4 regions of the Streptomyces sp. NPDC041814 genome follow, and region 1 is predicted to be linked to each of the others. Evidence: riboswitches for the same ligand, from Rfam matches in the RefSeq annotation. Region 1 holds a riboswitch; each other region holds the start of a gene.
The links. A riboswitch is a leader RNA that binds a small molecule or an ion and turns the genes downstream of it on or off. The one in region 1 is predicted to bind cobalamin.

Region 1 (5,101 bases):
TGGCGACCGCCGCCAGGGCCTCCGCGCTGCTCGCGTCCTCCGCGACCCGCGCGCAGGCGGTACGCGGCGGGGGCGGGGTCTCCCCGTCCGGCGCGTCGGACGCGGTACCCGGGTCGATGACGACGGCGACGCGCTTGCTGCCGTCCTTCGCCGGGGTGTCCGCGCAGATCTTCGCGAAGTCGGGGGTGCCGCGCGGCTTGGAGGCGTCCTGGGAGTCGGCGCTCACCGAGAAGCGGAAGCCCTGCACCGACCCGTCCTCGGGCCGGACGAGCGACGGCCCCTGGGTGGCGTACGACCAGCCGCTCGCGGAGCCCTCCCAGAACGACCAGTAGCGGTAGCCCGCCGCCTGCGCCGTGCCCGCGCCGAGCAGCGCCAGGACGGCGCCGACGACCAGGAGCGCGGCGGCTCGTGCGACGCGGCTCACAGCTGCTGGTTCTTGCGGCGGCCGCTGATCAGGAAGCCGGCGCCCGCGCCGACCGCGAGGCCGATGCCGACGAACCACCAGACGCCGCCGATGCCGTCGCCGTCGCCGCTGTCCTTCTTCTCCTCGTCCTCCGTGGCCGTCGGCTCGGGCTTCTTCACGGCGGCCGGTTCGGGGCCGGTGGCGTTCAGCTGGGCGACGAGGTCGGCGCCGCCGAAGTCGTGGACGTCGGCCCCGGTCGCGTGGGCGGCCAGGATCAGCTGGGCGTAGGCGGCGGGGCCGCTCTGCTTCGCCCAGGCGGCGGAGTTCTTCTTCAGCCAGGCGACCGAACCGGCCGCCTTGTCCTTGTGCCCGGCGGCGGACAGGGCGACGACGGCGTCGGCGGTGTTGCCGAAGTCGGGCTGCGGGGCGCTGTCCTCCGCGCCGGGCATCTTCGGCAGGTCCAGGTGGCCGTTCTTCGCGAGGGCGGTCGTGAGGTAGGAGGCGCCGTTCTGCGCGGCCTGCTCCGGTTCGAGCGGGGAGCCCTTGTGGCAGGCGGGGTCCTTCACGGCCGCGTTGTCGGAGACGACCAGGCCCTTGCCGAGCGCGCCGAGGACACCGGCGGCGGTGGCGTCACCGTTGGCGGCGAGCTTGCCGGACTTGTCGGGCTGGTAGGCGAAGGCGCCGCCGTCCTTGCCGCCGCAGGGGATGGAGAACGTCAGCAGCGCGGCGTACGGGGTCCTGCCGCCGTGCGTCGTCACGTCGCCCAGCTTCTCGCCGGCCCGGGCGAGGGTGCCGATCACGATGGACGTGGAGTTCGCGTCGCTCGGGCTGCCGGCGGTGTAGCCCCAGCCGCCGTCCTCGTTCTGGACGGACTTCAGCCAGCTGACCGCGTTCGCGACGGCGTCCTGGTGGCCGCCGATCGCGCGCAGCGCCTGGGCGGCGGCGGCCGTCGCGTTGGTGTCGACCACCGTCTTGTCGGTGCAGGGCGCGGAGGCGTCCGGACGGTACGCGGGGAAGGCTCCGCTGTCGCACTGCTGGCCGGTCAGCCAGTCGACGGCCTTCGTGGCCGGAGTCACACCGGTGGCCTGCTGCGCGAGGAAGGCGAGAGACTGCCGCCACACCCCGTCGTACGTCGGGTCGCCGGTGCCGTAGAGCCCGGAGGGCAGGGCGGCCGAGGGAGAGGGCGACGGCGCGGCGACGGCGGCCGGGGCGGCGGCCGCGCAGAGCGCGGCGGCGGTGACGGCGAGCGCGGTGGCGCTGCGGCGTGCGGTCATGGCGGGCGGTGCCTCTCCTGGGGGCCGGGCACGGCACACACGGCACCAGGCTCCGGCTCCGTATTCCTCGACGGGGCGGGCCGCCGGGGTTCCGGCGGCGTGAGCGGGTCACGACTCGGGCAGGGCATTCCGACTTTCGCCTCGCGGCGGTTTACGGCTGCGGGTCAGTGCCGGATTCGCACCGGCTTCCCCCTGAACGGGCATAGTGACGACGCGGCCAGTCTAGCGGGCGGGGTTTGTCCCCCTCCCCGCCCCTTCCCGAACGGGGCGCCGCCCCGGACCCCGCTGCTCAAGCGCCGCAGGGGCTGAAAACGCCACCGCCTAGACTCGGGCCCGTGAGCAGTGACGACGCCGCCCTCGACGCGCTGGCGGTCCTCGGGGACCCCGTGCGCCGTGGGCTGTACCGACACGTGGCCGCCGCCCAGGGCGACGTCACGCGGGACGCCGCGGCGGACGCGGTCGGGGTGACGCGGGCCGTGGCCGCGTTCCACCTGGACAAGCTCGTGGACGCCGGGCTCCTGGACACCACGTTCCGGCGGCTCTCCGGCCGGACCGGCCCCGGCGCCGGGCGGCCCTCCAAGCTGTACCGGCGGGCGGCCGGCGAGCACGCCGTGTCCGTACCGCCGCGTTCGTACGACACCGTGAGCCAGTTGCTCGCCGAGGTGGTCGAACGCGCCGGGCTCGACAACGAGTTGCAGGCGGCGGCGCGCGCGGCCGGGGAGGCGGCGGGTGCGGCGGACCCCGTCCACACGTTGCGCGAGCGCGGCTACGAGCCGTACTGGGACTGCGGGAAACTCCGCCTCAACAACTGCCCGTTCCACGCGCTGGCCGAGCAATTCCCGGCCCTGGTCTGCGGGATGAACCTCGCCGGCATCGAAGGACTGCTCCCCGAGGGCTGGAAGGCGGCCATGGAGCCGCTGCCCGAAGGCTGTTGCGTCGCGATCGAGGGCCCCGAGGCGGCCGCCGAAGTCTAAAAAAGAATCCGTTGACTTTAGAAGGTTCACCCGGCCATGCTTGGCCCGTGAACGACTTCCACCTTGCCCAGGTCAACGTCGGGCGCATCCTCGCCCCGCTCGACAGCCCCCAGCTCGCCGACTTCGTCGCGCAGCTCACCGAGATCAACGCCCTCGCCGACCGCGCCCCCGGCTTCGTCTGGCGGATGGTGGACGACGGCGGGACCGACGCGACGGGCCTGCGCCCCGAGGACGGGGACCCGCTCCTCCTGTTCAACTGCTCGGTCTGGGAATCGGTCGACGCGCTGAAGGCGTACGTGTACCGCAGCGATCACCTGAGGGTCATGGCCCGCCGCCGCGAGTGGTTCGAGCGACTGGCCGAGCACCACATGGCCCTGTGGTGGGTCCCGGCCGGCCACCGCCCGAGCGTCCAGGAAGCGATGGACCGGGTCGCCCTGCTCCGTGCGAAGGGCGACACCCCCGACGCCTTCACCTTCCGCGCCCCGCACCCGCCGCCCGGCACTCCCTAGAGCATCCGCACATCCGCGTCCGGGAGCTTCGCCCACCAGTGGTGGTAGCGGTTGTAGACCACCCGCTCACGGGCGCCGAGGAACGCGGTCAACGCATCCGCCTCCGCGGCGAGTCCGTCCCAGACGGCGGGCGGCAGCGGACGGAACGCCGTGGCCTCGACCCCCTCGGCCGTCGGCCGCCACACGCCCGCGACGAAGCCGTCCACCAGCAGGGTCGGCAGCACGTCCCCGTTGCGCCGGATCACCAGCGGGCGGTACTCCGGCGGTATCACCCGGTCCCGGTCCGCATAGGCCAGCAGCGTGGAGTCCCACATCGCCATGAGCCTGGACGGGGCCGGTGTGTCGGCGTCCGGCCGGGAGGCGCCCGGGAGGTCGAACAGCACCTCACCGCCCGGCCCCCGAAGCCGCTCCACCTCGTCCGCCAGGGCCGCCAGCTCCGCCCGGACCGGCGCCCGCCCCACCATCGAGAACTGCGCCACGTCCGCGACCGACGCCGGGCCGAACCCGGCCAGGTACCGCAGGATCAGCGTGCGCAGCGCCGCCCGGTCCACCTCCCGGCCCCGGGGTGCGGGGCCCTCGCCCGCCGCGATGAACGTGGCACGCGTGCCGAAGGACCACGGCGGACCGGCCGGGACGTGATGGAGCGGCGCGTAGTTCTTCATGCCCCACCACACCGCGTCCTTGCGCTCCGCCCCGAACCGCTCCGCCAGCCACGCCTGGATCTCCGCCGACGTCCTCGGTGTACGGGCGAACTCCACGACCTCCGCGACCAGCTCCTCGCCGTCGGCCGGGGTGAGCCCGGACGCGGTGAACCGGGAACCCAGCCGCGAGCCGTACAGCACCGGCTGCATCGCCGCCCGGAACGCCGGGTAGTCCTCGGCGTGCACCGCGTGCAGCGTGATCCGCATGAGCGTCGCCTTCACCACCGACCGCTCCGCGAAAGCCGCGTCGAGCGCCTCCGGGGCGAAGCCCGAGAGCCGGTTCCACAGGGCGATGTAGGGCGAGGCCGGCTGCTGGGCCTGGAGCGCGACCACCCGTCGCACTCCCTCGGCCGCGGTCAGCGGCTCACGGGCCAGGAGCAGTTGGCGGCTGAGGGTCGCCCGGTTGAGGGCGCGCGCGGTGATCGTCACGTTCAGGATTCTGCCCGGCGGAGCAGCCGCGCGTCCCGGGAGGACCCCGACAACAGATGCAGCCGCAGAGCCAGTTGGAGTTCCAGCGCCCGGTCCGGCTCGTTCCAGTCGCGGCCCAGCAGCACCTGGACCCGGTCCAGCCGCTGCACCACCGTGTTGACGTGGACGTGCAGCTCGTCCTTGGCCCGGATCAGGCTGCCGCCCGCCCCGAAGTACGCACTCAGCGTCCGCACCAGATGCGTGCCGCGCTGCGCGTCGTACTCCAGCAGCGGCCCCAGCGTCGCCGCCACGAAGCCGTCCACGTCCTGCGCGTTGCCCAGCACCACGCCCAGGAACCCCAGCTCCTCCACGCACGCGCCCTCGCCCGTCCGCCCCAGCACCCGCATCGCCCGCAGACAGCGCGCCGCCTCCGCGTAGGCGGCGGCCAGCTCCCCGGCGCCCCGGGCCGGACCGGCGGCCGCCACCGTGACCGGGGCCTGGGCCAGCTGCCCCAGCTGGGCCGCCGCCGCCCGGGCCGCCGCACCCGCATCCGTACCGGTGTCCTCCGTCAACAGCACCACAGCGCCCGCGTGTTCGGCGCTCACGCCTTGGTGCTCGCCGCCGAACAGGAAGCGCATCGCGGCCGGGGCGAGGCGCTCGCGGGCCACGGTCTCCGCCACGAGCAGCAGATGCGGGCGGTCCAGGTCGATGCCGAGACGGCGGCCCCGCTCGGCCAGCCCCGCCGGGTCGCGGGCCGGGTCCGCGAGCAGGTCCGCGATCAGCTCGCCGCGTATCCGGTTCTCCGTCTCGGCCACCGTCCGCCGCAGCAGCA
Region 2 (5,101 bases), on a different contig from region 1:
TCGCAGGACTCGGGGTTTTCCAGGGAGCAGGCGATGGCCTCCGCGTCGGGCGCCTGCGCCTGCTGTACGGGGACGGTCGCGGCGGCCGACGCGGCCCGGGCGATCCGGGTGGCCGGACGCGACCGCAGGTAGTACGTCGTCTTCAGGCCCTGCTTCCAGGCGTACGCGTACATCGAGGAGAGCTTGCCGATCGTCGGCGTCTCCAGGAACAGGTTGAGCGACTGGCTCTGGTCGAGGAACGGCGTACGGGCCGCCGCCATGTCGATCAGGCCGCGCTGCGGGATCTCCCACGCGGTGCGGTACAGCGCCCGCACGTCCGCCGGGATCCACGCGAAGCCCTGCACCGAGCCGTTCGACTCGCGCAGCGCCTCACGCGTCCGCGCGTCCCACACGCCGAGCCGCTTCAGCTCGTCCACCAGGTAGCCGTTGACCTGGAGGAACTCACCGCTCAGGGTCTCCCGCTTGAAGAGGTTGGAGACCTGGGGCTCGATGCACTCGTAGACCCCCGCGATCGAGGCGATCGTCGCGGTCGGGGCGATGGCCAGGAGCAGCGAGTTGCGCATCCCGCTCCTCGCGATCCGGGCCCGCAGGGCATCCCAGCGCTCCGGCCAGTTCAGCTCCACGTCGTAGTGGTCCGGGTGCAGCACCCCGCGCGCGGCCCGGGTCTCGGACCAGGCGGGCAGCGGACCCAGGGGGGTCCCCCCTGCACCGGAGCCTGTCGAAGGTGTTTGGGGGCGCTCCGCGAGGGCGCAGGACGCCTCGTACGCGGCGAGCATGACGCGCTCGGCGATCTTCGTGGAGAGCGCGCGGGCCTCGGGCGAGTCGAAGGGCAGCCGCAGCTGGAAGAAGACGTCCTGGAGGCCCATCGCGCCCAGGCCCACCGGCCGCCAGCGGGCGTTGGACCGGCCGGCCTGCTCGGTCGGGTAGAAGTTGATGTCCACCACGCGGTCGAGGAAGGTCACCGCGGTGCGCACGGTGGCGTCCAGCCGCTCCCAGTCGATCGAGGAGCCCTTGACGAACGCGCCGAGGTTGACCGAACCGAGGTTGCAGACGGCCGTCTCGCCGTCGTCGGTGACCTCCAGGATCTCGGTGCACAGGTTCGAGGAGTGCACGACCCTGCCCGGCTCGGCGGTCTGGTTCGCGGTGCGGTTGGAGGCGTCCTTGAACGTCATCCAGCCCTGACCGGTCTGCGCCAGGGTCCGCATCATCCGGCCGTACAGCTCGCGGGCCGGCATGGTCTTGCGGGCCAGGCCCTTCGCCTCGGCGGCCCGGTACGCGGCGTCGAACGCGTCGCCCCACAGGTCGACCAGCTCCGGCACGTCCGCCGGGGAGAACAGCGACCAGGCGGCGTCCGCGTCGACGCGGCGCATGAACTCGTCCGGGATCCAGTGCGCCAGGTTCAGGTTGTGCGTGCGCCGCTGGTCCTCGCCCGTGTTGTCGCGGAGCTCCAGGAACTCCTCGATGTCCGCGTGCCAGGTCTCCAGGTAGACCGCGGCGGCACCCTTGCGGCGGCCGCCCTGGTTCACGGCGGCCACGGAGGCGTCCAGCGTCTTGAGGAACGGCACGATGCCGTTGGAATGCCCGTTGGTGCCCCGGATCAGCGAGCCCCGGGCGCGGATGCGGGAGTACGAGAGGCCGATGCCGCCCGCGTGCTTCGACAGGCGGGCCACCTGGTGGTAGCGGTCGTAGATCGAGTCCAGCTCGTCCAGCGGCGAGTCGAGCAGGTAGCAGGACGACATCTGCGGGTGGCGGGTGCCGGAGTTGAAGAGCGTCGGCGAGGACGGCAGGTAGTCCAGCCGGCTCATCAGCCCGTACAGCGCCGCGACCTCGTCCAGCGCCCGCTCGGAGGTGTCCTCGGCGAGCCCGGCGGCGACCCGGAGCATGAAGTGCTGGGGGGTCTCGATGACCTGGCGCGTGATCGGGTGGCGCAGCAGGTAGCGGCTGTGCAGGGTACGCAGCCCGAAGTACCCGAAGCGGTCGTCGGCCCCGTCCGCGAGCGACCGCTCGACCAGGGCGTCCAGGGCGGTCGCGTGGAGCGTGACGAACTCGGCGGTCCGGTCCGCGATCAGGCCCTCGCGGTGGCCCACGGCGACCGAGGCGGCGAACGAGGTGGCACCCTGTCCGGCGGCCTCGTCCGCGATGGACCGGGTGAGCAGCCGGGCGGCGAGGCGGGAGTAGGCCGGGTCCTCGGAGATGAGGCCCGCCGCGGCCTCGGTGGCCAGCGAGCGCAGCTCCGCCTCGTCCGACCGGGCGTTGCGGCCGCGCAGCGCGGCGGCGGCGACGCGGCCGGGGTCGGTGTCGGGCAGGTCCGCGGTGAGGTCGGTCAGGGTCCGCAGCAGTGCGGTGCCCGGTCCGTCGCTCGTGGTTCCCGTTGATGCGGCCGCTGAAGCCGGATCGGCTGGCGCGATGGTCACGTGGTGCTCTCCCTCGCTCGGCTCTGGGCCGGCGGGGAGCGGGGGCAGCCGGGCAGGAGGGGCCCGGGCGGGGCGGCACTCCGTGCGGCGTCCACCGGCCCATCCCACGAGGCCCGGACGTCTGGGCATCCGGTTCGGTCGAGCCGGATGCGCCGTCGGCAGGTCCTCGGACTTGTCGGGTGTGCCGAAGCACACCGAAACACCGTTGCGGGACAGTTCCGGATTCACACCGGATTCCCCTGCGGCGACAGCGAGCATGAGCATACATGTGGGGGCCGCCCTGCCGGGCAGCCCCCACATGTTGTGTCGCGTGGCGTCAAGGTGTGCGGTCAGTGACCGCCGGGTGCTCCCGCCGTGGCCGGCGGCAGCTTCTCCTGGACGCCCGGGTCGCCCGCGTCCGCGGTGTAGTCGCCGGGGGAGGTCTCGTCGGTCCCGACGGGGGCCTTGACCGCGTTCAGGACGAAGGTGAGGACGACGACGACCACGACGTTCAGCACGAACGCGGTGAGGCCGATGTAGCCGATCTCGCCGAGGCCCGGGATCTCCTTGGAGGACCCGCCGAAGTGCTTCTGCGTCGGGCTCGCGACCCCGTACGCGGCAGCCGTGCCGTAGATCATGCCGACCGCCCAGCCGGCGATGAGCGCCCAGCGGTGGAACCACCGGGTGAACAGGCCGCCGACCAGGGCCGGCATGGTCTGGAGGATCCAGATCCCGCCCAGCAGCTGGAAGTTGATCGCGACGGTCTTGTCCATGGTGAGGACGAAGGCGAGCGCGCCGACCTTGACCAGCAGCGAGACCAGCTTGGAGACCTTGGTCTCCTGCTCGGGCGTCGCGTCCGGCTTCAGGAAGTCCTTGTAGATGTTGCGCGTGAACAGGTTCGCCGCGGCGATGGACATGATCGCGGCCGGCACCAGGGCGCCGATGCCGATCGCGGCGAAGGCCACCCCGGCGAACCAGTCGGGGAACATGTTCTCGAAGAGCTGCGGGATGGCCAGCTGGCCGTTGTCCACCTTGACGCCGGCGGCGATCGCCATGAAGCCGAGCAGCGCGAGCAGGCCCAGCATCAGCGAATACAGCGGCAGGATCGTGGTGTTGCGGCGGATCACCTCACGGCTGCGGCTGGAGAGCGTCGCCGTGATCGAGTGCGGGTACATGAACAGCGCCAGCGCGGAGCCGAGTGCCAGCGTGGCGTAACCCCAGTGCCCGGCCTCGGGCGGTGCGAGTCCGCCCGCGCCCGCCTTGGTGAACTTGTCCTGGGCGGAGGCGAAGATGTCGTCGAAGCCGCCCAGCTTGATCGGGATGTAGATGATCGCGACGGCGATGACCAGGTAGATCAGCCCGTCCTTGACGAACGCGATCAGCGCGGGCGCCCGCAGCCCCGACGAGTAGGTGTACGCGGCGAGCACCGCGAACGCGATCAGCAGCGGCAGGTCCTTGACGAACCAGTTGGTGTTCTCGCCGCCCCCGACGCCCATCACGTCCAGCACCGCCTGGATGCCGACGAGTTGGAGCGCGATGTACGGCATGGTGGCGAGGATTCCGGTGACCGCGACGGCCAGCGACAGCCCCTTCGAGCCGAACCGGCCGCGGACGAAGTCCGAGGTGGTGACGTACCCGTGCTTGTGCGAGACCGACCACAGGCGCGGCAGGAAGGTGAAGATCAGCGGGTACACCAGGATGGTGTAGGGCACGGCGAAGAAGCCGGACGCGCCCGCCGCGTAGATCGCCGCGGGGACGGCGACGAAGGTGTACGCGGTGTAGAGGTCGCCGCCGAGCAGGAACCAGGTGACCCAGGTGCCGAACGACCGGCCGCCCAGGCCCCATTCGTCGAGCGTGGCCTCGTTCTCGGCCTTGCGCCAGCGGGCGGCCAGGAAGCCCATGACCGTGACGGCCAGGAAGAAGAAGATGAAGACGCCGAGCGCGACGCCGTTCACGCCGTCCTTCATGCCGACGCACCCCCCTTGCGGGCGCGCTGGTCACGCTGCCACAGCTTGTACGCGATCATGGTGAGCGCGGTGGAGATCAGCACCCAGAGCATCTGGTACCAGTAGAAGAACGGGATGCCGATGAACGTGGGGTCGATCTTCGCGTACGAACTCACCCAGAGCATCGCCACGAACGGCGCGATGAGGCACAGCGCGATGACCACCCGCAGCGGTGTGACCGTGGGTGGCTTTCCTTCTGGTTCTTCCGGCATGGCGGCGACTCCGTCCCCTCGCTGATCACCTGTAATGCGCAGGAAATCTAGGCGAGGCATCCGGCCACCGTCACCCCCCGTCCGCATTGCGGTCCGGCAACGGTCGTCACCGGCCGGCCGGATGGCCGGATTGGCGGCAAACGTCCGGGGGTTGGTCCGGTCCAAGGCCGGCCACGGGAACGCCGAACGGCCCCCGGAGGCGGGTCCGGGGGCCGTTCGCGGCGCACATGCGTACGCCGGGTCAGTCGGTGCGACGGTCAGTCCAGCGGCCGCTTCAGGCGGGCCACGAACTTGTAGCGGTCGCCGCGGTAGACCGAGCGCACCCACTCGACCGGTTCGCCCTGCTCGTCCAGTGAGTGCCGGGAGAGCATCAGCATCGGCAGGCCCACGTCGGTGCCGAGCAGCCCGGCCTCGCGCGGAGTGGCCAGCGAGGTCTCGATGGTCTCCTCGGCCTCGGCCAGCCGGACGTCGTACACCTCGGAGAGCGCGG
Region 3 (5,101 bases), on a different contig from region 1:
GGCCCGCAGGCCCCGGGTCGTCGGCCCGGTCACGCGGGCCGCCTGGTGCGGTGGAGGACGGCGACGAACGCGGGCACGCCGATCAGGGCGGTGACGACGCCCACCGGGACCTCCTGGGGGTCGAGGACGGTCCGGGCGAGCGTGTCGACCCAGACGAGGAAGACGGCCCCGGCGAGCGCGGTGACCGGCAGCAGCCTGCGGTGGCCCGAGCCGGTGAGGGCACGGGCGGCGTGCGGCAGGACCAGCCCGACGAAGCCGACGGCCCCGGCCGAGCTGACGAGCGCTGCGGTCAGGAGCGCGGTCGTGCAGAGCAGGACGGTCCGGACGCGTGCGACGTTCACGCCGAGGGCGGCGGCCGCGTCCTGCCCGAAGGCGAAGGCGTCGAGCGTACGGGCGTGGCCCAGGCAGATCAGCAGGCTGACGGCGAGGACGGCGGAGCAGACCCAGACATCGGTCCAGCCGACTCCGCCGAGCGAGCCGAGCAGCCAGAACAGCACCCCGCGGGTCTGCTCGGCGTCGGCGGCGGTCATGACGACGAACGAGGTCAGCGCCGAGAACAGCTGCATCGCCGCGACGCCGGAGAGCACGACCCGGTCGGTGGAGCCGCCCAGGGTGTGGCTGAGCAGCATCACCAGGGCGAAGGAGCAGAGGGCCCCGATGAACGCCCCGGCCGGCAGCGTCACGGCTCCCCCGCCGACGCCGAGCACGACGACCAGGACGGCGCCGGTGGACGCGCCGGAGGAGACGCCGAGGACGAAGGGGTCGGCCAGCGGATTGCGCAGCAGCGACTGCATGACGGTCCCGCAGACCGCGAGGCCTGCCCCGCAGACGGCGGCGAGCAGGGTGCGCGGCATGCGCAGGTTCCAGATGATGCCGTCCCGGATCGGGCTGAGCCGGGCCTCGCCGATGCCGAGGTGGGCGGCGACGGCGGACCAGACGTCCACGACGGAGATCCGGGCCGGTCCGACGGTGACGGCGACCGCGACGGACAGGGCGAGCAGCAGGAGGCCGCCGGTCCACAGGAGGCCGCCGCGCAGCCGGGAGCGTGCGGGCGTCGTCTCCGGGTCCTTCTCGCGCGGAGCGGTGAGCCGGGCGGTGGCCGTCACCCCGCGAGTCCGAGGTCGCGCAGCCCGGCGGCCACCAGTTCGACGCCCTCGACCGTGCGGATGGTCGGGTTCATGGCCTGGCCGCTGAGCAGGACGTAGCGCTTGTGGCGTACGGCGTCCATCCTCTTCGTGACGGGGTTGGACTCCAGGAAGGCGATCTTCCCGGCAGCGCTCTCGGCGGTCTGCGACTTGCGGGTGAGGTCGCCGATGACCAGGACGTCCGGGTTGCGGTCGGCGACGGTCTCCCAGTTGATCTGGGGCCATTCGTCGTGCGTGTCGTCGAAGACGTTCTTCAGGCCGAGCTCCCGGGTGATGATGCCCGGCGCCCCGCAGCAGCCCGCCAGGTAGGGGGACTCGGAGTTGGCGAACCAGTACATGACGGAGGTGCCGGATCCGTCGACGCCGTCGGCGGCCTCACGGATACGGTCGCCGAGCCGTTCGACCAGCTTCTCCCCGCGCTCGGGCACGCCGAACACCCGGGCCAGGTCGCGCACTTCGGCGTAGACGCTGTCCATGGTCAGGGCGCCGCTGCGGACGCCGTCGCCGTCCTTGGTGTTGTCCTTGGCTGTGCAGTCGGCGGGCGAGACATAGGTGGGGACGCCCAGCTTCTCGAACTGTTCGCGCGGGGCGACGCCGCCCTTGGCGAGCGTCGACTCGAAGTCGGCCGCGACGAAGTCCGGCTCCTGGTCGAGGACCTTCTCGGACGAGGGCCGGTTGTCGGCGATCCGCTTCACGCCCGCGTTGGCCTTCTCCAGGCCCTTCATCACGGGGTCGGTCCAGGTGGCGGTGGCGGCCATCCGGTCCTGGAGGCCGAGTGAGAGCAGGATCTCCGTGGTGCCCTGGTCGACGGAGACCGCGCGCCGGGGCGGGGCGTCCACGGTGACGGTGCGCCCGCAGTTCCTGAGCGTGACCGGATAGCCGTCCGTCGGGCCGACGGCGTCGGCCTTCCCGGACGGGGACCCTCCGCAGGCCGTCAGCAGCAGGAGGGCGACGGTGAGCAGAGCGGCGGTACGTATGGGCGGCACGGGGCATACCTCGGCGTCTCTGGGCCCATGCGCGGGGCCCGCTGTACGGTCCGCCGCCCGGTCCCGGGCGGCGGTCGCCAGCAGGTCTTCGGACTCGGGTTCGCTCGGACGGGACGCCTTCCCGGGAGACGCCGGGTCTCCCAGTGGCCGTGGCCCCGCCCGTCCCCCTCACCGCTGCGCGTCAGTTCCGGATTCGCACCGGATTCCCTGACTCCCACGAGGAGTTCGACTGGCTCCGGCACGCTACCACGGGCTTACCCGCAGCTCAGCGCCGCGTCCGGCCGGTCAGGGGCGCTGGAGGGCCACCACCGCGTTGTGCCCGCCGAATCCGAAGGAGTGGCTGACGGCCCGGCTGACCGGCCGCACCAGCGGCACCTTCGTGACGCAGTCGATGTCGAACCCGGGCGCGGGCGCGTCCAGGTTGGCGACCGGCGGGACGACCCCCCGCTGGAGGGTGAGGATCGTCAGCCCCGCCTCGATCGCCCCGGCCGCGCCCATGCAGTGCCCGAGCACGCCCTTGGGGGCGGTGACGGGAGGCCGGTGCCGGTACACCCGGCTGATCAGCGCGGCCTCGGCGGCGTCGTTGCGTACGGTCGCGGTGCCGTGCGCGTTGACGTGCTCCACCTCGTCGGCCCGCCAGCCCGCGTCGCGCAGGGCGGCCTCGGCGGCGGCCCGGGCGACCCGCCCGTCGGGGTGCGGGCTGGTGGGGTGGTGGGCGTCCGTGGTGGCGCCGGTGCCGGCGATCAGGGCCCGGGGTTCGGCGCCCCTGGCCTCCGCGTCGGCGGCGCGTTCCAGCACCATGACGGCGGCCCCTTCGCCCATGACGAGTCCGGCGCGGTCGGCGGCGAAGGGCCGGCTAAGCCGGGAGAGGTCGCCGTCCGCGCGGGCGGCCGCGCCGGACCGGGCGAAGCCGGTCATGGCGATCGGGAAGACGGTCGACTCGGTCGCCCCCGCGATGGCCACGTCGCACTGCCCGGTCGCGAGCAGGTCGCGGGCGACGGACAGCGCGGTGACGCCGGACGAACAGGCCGTGCAGGGGGCCATGCTGGGTCCGGTGGCCCGCATCTCGATCGCGATCTCGGCTGCGGGCATGTTGGGGATGGTCAGCAGGACCCCGGCGGGCGACGTGGCCTCCGGGCCCCGCCGCTCCAGCACCAGCGCCTGGTCGGTGAGGTGCGCGGAGCCCCCGCTGCTGGTGCCGACGACGACCGCGACCCGGCTGCCGTCCCAGCCGGCGGGGTCGAGCCCGGCGTCGGCGACGGCCTCCCGGGCGGCCAGGACCGCGAACTTGACGTACCGGCCCATCCGGAAGGCCGTACGGCGGCCGATCTCGGCGTCCAGGTCGATGCCGTCGACCACGCAGGCGAAGTCGATCGCGCACCCGGCGAGCGCGGGGACGGTGCGGGCCGGGCTCACGGCCGCGCACACCCCCTCCCAGGTGGACTCGGTGTCGTTGCCGACCGGGGTGATCATGCCCAGCCCGGTGACGGCGATGGCCGGTGTCCTCATCGGGCGGCGCCCACCGCCGCGTCGAGGTGCGCCGTGAGCTCGGCGAGGGTGGTCCCCCGGGTGAGGGTGCCCGTGTCCAGCTCGACCCCGGTGGCCTCCCGGAGGACGACGGCGAACTCGGCGGCCGCCAGGGAGTCCATGTCCAGGCTGTCCATCGTGGAGTCCGGGAGGATCTCGGCCACGGGCACCTTGAAGGTACGGCTGAGTACGTCGGTGATGCGGGGGTGGATCGTGCTCATGGTCTTCCTTTCCTCATGCCATCCGGGCGGGGCGTCCGGTGCTTGTGCGCACGGCCCCGACGCCGGAACAACTGAGCAGCGTCGCTCCGGTTACGCCCAGCGGCGAACCGATTCACCAACATCCGGCCGGGGCGCCCCGCACCACCGCGCGAGCAGGGCGACGGTCGTCCAGTAGGCGAGGAGGGCGGCCCCCGCCCCGAGCCCTTGTACGGCGCGTGCCGCGCGGCGCGCCCGTGTACCCCTCACCGGCCGGCCGCCCGGTGCCAGTGGGCCTCCGGATCGTCGTACGCCTCGGCGTAACCGGCGCCCGCGATCGGCCAGTCGGCGAGCATCTCCTCGGGGAACGCGAAGGAGTCGGCGAGCTCCGGGAGGTGCGGGGCCACCGCGTCGATGAGCCGTTCGGTGTGGTCCGTCAGCGCCTCCGCCTGACCGGCGCTCAGGTGGCCGGCCGCGAGCAGGTCCCCGCTGTCGCGCGCGACCCGGCCCAGGGCGAACAGCCGGGCCAATTCGCCGAGCCGGTCCCGGTCCGCTCCGGCGGGCAGTGCCTCGACCGCCTCCGCATACGCCTCGGCCGCCTGTCGGCAGGCGTGCGCCTCGACCCCGCGCAGCGCGGGGCCCGCCGCCGCGTTCCACCGGCCCAGCGGGTCGCCGGGGGCCGTCCGGGCCGCCCGGGCCCCGGCGCGTGCGAACCACAGCTCCTCGGCGCGGCCCAGGAGCCGGACCAGGAACCGGAGGTCGGTGAGTTCGCCGCTGTCCGGGGCGCCCGGCTCGTACGGGGGGCGGTCGGCGAGCAGGGCGGCGGCGGCCCTGGCGTGGACGGCGAGGTTGTCGCCCTCGGCGGTGATGGCGCCCTCGACGCCGGTGACGAGCGCGGCCATCCCGTTGTTCTCCAGGAGGCCCTGGGCGCCGCAGCGTTCCCGGGACTCCACGATCACGGCCCTGGCCTGCCAGGTGATCCAGCCCTTGGCGATGTCCACCAGGCGCTCGGCCGCCTCCCGCCCGGCCTCGGGCCCCGCCTGGGCCGCCTCCCAGCGGTCCAGGACGCGGCGGTGCAGCAGGCTCATGGCGAAGACGGTGGCCATGGCTTCGGCGAGCGGGCCGTGGTGGGTGCGGTAGGCGAGCACCGGCAGCCGCGCCCCGCGTCCGGCGGAGACGTGGCGGTGGCCGCCGTACCGCACCGCGACGGCCAGCGTGGCGCGCGCCGAGCCGACGGCGCTGGCGC
Region 4 (5,101 bases), 570 kb from region 1:
CACGAAGCGGCGGCCCGCGATCCGGGCGACCTCGGTCAGGAACCGGCGGCGGAACGCGTCGCTCTCCAGCGAACCGTGCCAGTGCGTCCCCCACACCGCCCCGGAGCGGCAGCCGTCCAGCGGGGTGCCCCGGCCGTCCGTCAGGAAGGGTTCGCCGCCGCGCACATCGGCGACCCCGTGGTGGATCTCGTAGCCCTCGACGGGCTCACCGAGCGCCACTCCGGACGGCCGGGCCAGGGTCTTCTCGCGCTCGAAGCGGACGCGCACGGGCAGCAGGCCCAGCGCGTCGACCCGGCCGGCGCGCGACTCCACCTCGTCCTCGACGCGCTCGCCCAGGATCTGGTAGCCGCCGCAGATGCCGAGCACCGGCCGCCCCTCGGCGGCGCGCCGCCGCAGCGCCCCGGCGAGCCCGCGCTCGCGCAGCCAGGCGAGCGCCTTCACGGTGCCCCGGGTGCCCGGCACGATGACGAGGTCGGCGTCGGCCAGCTCCTCGGGCCGGTCCACGAAGCGGACGACGACGCCCGGTTCGGCGGCCAGCGCGTCCACATCGGTGAAGTTCGACATCAGCGGGATCGCGCACACGGCGACGCGCAGGACGTCCTCGCCGTGCGGCGGCGCGACCGTCGACTCGCGCACGGTGCCGCGCAGCGACACCCTGAGGCCGTCCTCCTCGTCGATGCCGAGCCCGTGCGCGAAGGGCAGCACCCCGTACGTGGGACGGCCCGTCAGATCGCGCAGCATGTCGAGCCCCGGCTCCAGCAGTGAGACGTCGCCCCGGAACTTGTTGACCAGATATCCCGCGATCAGCTCCTGGTCCTCCGGCGCGAGCAGCGCGGTCGTCCCGAAGAACGAGGCGAACACCCCGCCGCGGTCGATGTCCCCGACCACCATGACCGGGAAGCGCGCGGCCCGGGCGATGCCCATGTTCACGATGTCCGTGCGGCGCAGATTGATCTCGGCGGGCGAGCCCGCGCCCTCGCAGATCACCGCGTCGTACGTGCTCCGCAACTGCTCCAGGCAGTCCGTGACGGTGGACAGCAGGCGCTCCTGCCGCCCGCCGTGGTAGCCGCGGGCGCTCATCTCGCCGACCGGCCGCCCCATCAGGACGACCTGGCTGGAGCGGTCGCCGCCGGGCTTGAGCAGCACCGGGTTCATCAGGGCGGTCGGCTCGACGCGGGCGGCCTGGGCCTGCATCGCCTGGGCCCGGCCGATCTCGGCGCCCTCGCGGGTGACGAAGGAGTTCAGCGACATGTTCTGCGCCTTGAACGGGGCGACCTTCACCCCCCGGCGCACCAGCCAGCGGCAGATGCCCGCCGTGACGACGCTCTTGCCCGCGTCCGATGTGGTCCCGGCGACCAGCAGTCCGCCGCTCATATCGCTCTCCGTCCAGCAGTACGGGATCCGTGAGGTCTCCGGGCCCGGCGCGCGAGGGCCGCCGCGCCCAGCCGGGCGGCCACGGTGACGCCGAGGGCGAGCACGCCCACCCGGCGCGACAGGCGCACGGCGCGCTCGATGTCCCCGGTCTCCACCGCCCGCCCGGCCTCCCCGTTGAGCACGGGCCGGTGCTCGACGCGCCCGCCGTACGCCAGGGTCCCGCCCAGCCGTACGCCGAGCGCCCCGGCGAACGCGGCCTCCACGGGCCCCGCGTTGGGGCTCGGGTGCTTCGCGGCGTCCGCCCGCCAGGCCCGTACCGCCTCCCGGGGACGGCCGCCGGAGGCCACGGCGAGCACGGCGGTGAGCCGGGCGCCGGGCCAGCCCGCGAGGTCGTCGAGCCGGGCAGAGGCCCAGCCGTACCTCAGGTGGCGGGGCGACTTGTGGCCGACCATCGCGTCGAGCGTGTTGGCGGCGCGGAAGCCGACGAGCCCGGGGACACCTGCGAGGGCGCCCCAGACGAGGGCACCGACCACGGCGTCCGAGGTGTTCTCGGCGACGGACTCGACCACGGCCCGCGCGATCCCGGGGCCGTCCAGCGCCCGCGGGTCGCGCCCGCACAGGTGCGGCAGCCGCTCCCGGGCCGACTCGATGTCGCCCGCGGCGAGCGCCCCGCCGATGGCCCGGGCCTCCCGCCCCAGCGACGTACCGCCGACGACGGACCAGGTGGCGGCGGCGGTCAGGGCCACGGACGCGGCGGGGTGGCGGCGCAGGGCGCGGGCGGCGAGCGCGGCGCTCCCGGCGGCGCCCCCGGCGCAGATCAGGGTGTGCAGGGCGCCCCGGCCGCGGTGGTCGCGCCAGAGCCGGTCCTCGACGGCCGCGGCGGCCCGCCCGAAGGCGGCGACCGGGTGCCCCCTGCGAGGGTCACCGAGCAGCAGGTCGCCGATCAGGCCGGCGGTGGCGCCGTACGCGTAGATGCGATCGGCACGCACGGTTCAGCCGGCCGTGCCGGAGTCCGCCGACGAGGGCTGTGGGAAGAGGTGCGCACGGCAGCCGGGCATGGCGATATGTCCTCACTCAGGGTCCGCGCCCTGGTTCGACGTGACGGCGACAGGGAGTCTCCTGGCTTCCGGATCGGCGGATTCCCCCGGTCTTCCAGCCCGCTCGCGCGGGCCGTGACGTGCGGTGGGGGACCGCTCCCCGGTGACAGTGGCGGGACCGCGCCGGATTCGCACCGGCTTCCTCTGCTGTCGCCGTAATGGCTCCGGCAGTCCACCACGCCCCGCGAACGCCCGTCAACTCGCCGTTGACCTGCGACGGCGCGCCGTGGGCGGACGCACATCGGGCCGGACGCGCACGAGGTGCGTCCGGCCCGATGGGGTGGTGAGGCGTCAGGCGACGATCAGATAGATGCCGTACGCGACCGCCGCCGCGCACAGCCCGAAGCAGACGTACGCCCCGGCGCGCGCCAGCAGGACCGATCCGCCCGCCGTACCGCCCTCGGCGGCCGTTTCCGGCTGCCTGGAGAGGCCGACGATGCCGAGCGTGAAGAGGCCCACCAGGGCGACGGTGGCGACGAGGGAGACGCCGAAGACGGTGCCCAGAGCTGCCCAGTCGATGTTCATACGGGGTGTCCTTTACCGGAGTACCGGGGTCTGTCAGACCGTGGCGGGTCGGGCCGGATCGGCGGCGACGGGACCGGCGGGCGCCGGAATGGTGGCGGCGAGGTCGTGCGCCACGGTGGGCGGCGGGCTCACGGCGGCGATGGCCTGGGTGACGACACCCGCGGGCTCGGCCGGGGCCGCGTCCTCGGTGCCGGGTGCGACGTCGCCGTGGCCGACGGGCTTGCGGCGGGAGAGCATCCAGATCGCCCCGGAACCGGCGACCAGGAGGGCCGCGACGACCACGACGCCCCAGGTGCCCTGCTTCGTCAGGAACTCGGCGCCCGCGCCGACCAGGCCGGCGGCCGGCAGGGTCAGGCCCCAGGCGACGAACATCCGGGTGGCGGTGGACCAGCGGACCACACCCCCGGCACGGCCGAGGCCCGCGCCCATCACGGCCCCGGAGCAGGACTGCGTGGTGGAGAGGGAGAAGCCGAGGTGCGAGGAGGCCAGGATGACGGTGGCCGCGCTGGTCTGGGCGGCGAAGCCCTGCGGGGGCTTCAGCTCGGTCAGGCCGCTGCCCATGGTGCGGATGATGCGCCAGCCGCCGAGGTAGGTGCCCATGGCGATGGCGAGACCGGCGCTCACGATCACCCAGACCGGCGGGTTGGAGCCGGGGGAGAGGACGCCGCCGGTGACCAGGGCCAGGGTGATGATGCCCATCGTCTTCTGCGCGTCGTTGGTGCCGTGGGCGAGCGAGACGAGCCCGGCCGAGGCGATCTGCCCCGCCCGGTAGCCCTTGGCGGTCGCCTTCTCCTGGGCGTCGTTGCGGATCTTCCCGCCGATCCGGTACGTGAGGCGGGTGGCCAGGAGCGCGGCGACGCCGGCCACGATCGGTGCGGCGACGGCGGGCAGCAGCACCTTGGTGACGACGGTGCCGCCGTTGACCGACGACCAGCCGGCGGACATCACCGCGGCGCCGATGAGGCCGCCGAACAGTGCGTGGGAGGAGCTGGACGGCAGTCCGACCAGCCAGGTCAGAAGATTCCACAGGATGGCGCCGACGAGCGCCGCGAAGATGACCTCGGTTCTGAGGCCGTCCTCGTTGACGATCCCGCCGGAGATCGTCTTGGCGACCTCCACGGACAGGAACGCGCCGACCAGATTGAGAACGGCGGACATCGCGACCGCCGTCTTGGGTTTGAGGGCGCCGGTCGAGATGGTCGTGGCCATCGCGTTGGCGGTGTCGTGGAAACCGTTCGTGAAATCGAACACTAGAGCTGTCACGATCACTATCGCGAGCAGCAGCGTGATGTGTTCCATTTACCCAGGCAATCGTTCGACGTCATTGGCACGTGGAACGTAGGCAACTTGAGTGAACGGAAGATGAACTGAGCAGGGCGCTGTGGTGACCTCCGCGACGGTGCCCGGGTGGCGCCCGGGGCGGGGCCGGAAAGGATCTTCGTATGAGTGACCGAGAGCACGTCGCGATCGCCCGGGGATGGGAGGCGGTCATGGCCGCGGCCCGCCGCACGGCGGCCGAGGGACTGGTCGTCGGAACCTCCGGAAACGTCTCGCTCCGGGTCGGCGACACGGTGCTGGTCACGCCCAGCGGAGTGCCGTACGACCGGCTGGGCCCCGAGGATCTGACCGGCGTCGATCCGGAAGGCAACCAGACCTTCGGGGCTCTGGCCCCCACCAGCGAACTTCCCCTCCACCTCGCCGTCTACCGGAACACCGACGCCAGGGCCGTCGTGCACACCCACGCGGTCCACGCCACCGCCGTCTCCACTCTCGTCACCGAGGTCCCCCCGGTGCACTACGCCGCCGCGATGCTCGGCGGCACGGTCCGCGTCGCCCCCTACGCCCGCTACGGCACCCCCGAACTTGCCGCGAACATGCTCACCGCCCTCCGCGACCGCACCGGCTGCCTGCTCGCCAACCACGGCACCGTCACCTACGGCGCCACCCTCGACGAGGCGTACGACCGCACCGCCCAGCTCGAATGGCTCTGCCACGTCTGGCTCACCGCGAGCGCCGTACCCGGCCGCACCCCGGCCCTGCTGTCCGACGGCCAGCTCGGCGAGGTCCTGGAGGCGCTGAAGGGGTACGGGCAACCAGACCGGGAC

Region 2: it holds a riboswitch for cobalamin, as region 1 does, so the genes downstream of both, ACZ6C6_RS11275 (ribonucleoside-diphosphate reductase subunit alpha) here and ACZ6C6_RS02815 (prenyltransferase/squalene oxidase repeat-containing protein) in region 1, are expected to answer to the same signal.
Region 3: it holds a riboswitch for cobalamin, as region 1 does, so the genes downstream of both, ACZ6C6_RS06630 (ABC transporter substrate-binding protein) here and ACZ6C6_RS02815 (prenyltransferase/squalene oxidase repeat-containing protein) in region 1, are expected to answer to the same signal.
Region 4: it holds a riboswitch for cobalamin, as region 1 does, so the genes downstream of both, ACZ6C6_RS00290 (cobalamin biosynthesis protein) here and ACZ6C6_RS02815 (prenyltransferase/squalene oxidase repeat-containing protein) in region 1, are expected to answer to the same signal.

Annotation. Positions count from the first base shown of each region.
Region 1 covers NZ_JBVJAM010000001.1:618,276-623,376, reverse strand. Annotated here, with positions in the region: gene ACZ6C6_RS02820 (SCO2322 family protein) at 1-424, opposite strand, end outside; gene ACZ6C6_RS02815 (prenyltransferase/squalene oxidase repeat-containing protein) at 421-1,677, opposite strand; cobalamin riboswitch at 1,779-1,914, opposite strand; gene ACZ6C6_RS02810 (helix-turn-helix transcriptional regulator) at 2,013-2,651, shown strand; gene ACZ6C6_RS02805 (DUF3291 domain-containing protein) at 2,699-3,160, shown strand; gene ACZ6C6_RS02800 (winged helix DNA-binding domain-containing protein) at 3,157-4,290, opposite strand; gene ACZ6C6_RS02795 (helix-turn-helix domain-containing protein) at 4,293-5,101, opposite strand, start outside.
Region 2 covers NZ_JBVJAM010000003.1:357,138-362,238, reverse strand. Annotated here, with positions in the region: gene ACZ6C6_RS11275 (ribonucleoside-diphosphate reductase subunit alpha) at 1-2,414, opposite strand, end outside; cobalamin riboswitch at 2,555-2,678, opposite strand; gene mctP (monocarboxylate uptake permease MctP) at 2,744-4,360, opposite strand; gene ACZ6C6_RS11265 (DUF3311 domain-containing protein) at 4,357-4,611, opposite strand; gene ACZ6C6_RS11260 (GntR family transcriptional regulator) at 4,869-5,101, opposite strand, start outside.
Region 3 covers NZ_JBVJAM010000002.1:278,226-283,326, reverse strand. Annotated here, with positions in the region: gene ACZ6C6_RS06640 (ABC transporter ATP-binding protein) at 1-33, opposite strand, end outside; gene ACZ6C6_RS06635 (FecCD family ABC transporter permease) at 30-1,106, opposite strand; gene ACZ6C6_RS06630 (ABC transporter substrate-binding protein) at 1,103-2,131, opposite strand; cobalamin riboswitch at 2,194-2,380, opposite strand; gene ACZ6C6_RS06625 (beta-ketoacyl-[acyl-carrier-protein] synthase family protein) at 2,417-3,640, opposite strand; gene ACZ6C6_RS06620 (acyl carrier protein) at 3,637-3,879, opposite strand; gene ACZ6C6_RS06615 (acyl-CoA dehydrogenase family protein) at 4,122-5,101, opposite strand, start outside.
Region 4 covers NZ_JBVJAM010000001.1:52,625-57,725, reverse strand. Annotated here, with positions in the region: gene ACZ6C6_RS00295 (cobyric acid synthase) at 1-1,374, opposite strand, end outside; gene ACZ6C6_RS00290 (cobalamin biosynthesis protein) at 1,371-2,363, opposite strand; cobalamin riboswitch at 2,488-2,615, opposite strand; gene ACZ6C6_RS00285 (hypothetical protein) at 2,763-2,996, opposite strand; gene ACZ6C6_RS00280 (inorganic phosphate transporter) at 3,030-4,295, opposite strand; gene ACZ6C6_RS00275 (class II aldolase/adducin family protein) at 4,439-5,101, shown strand, end outside.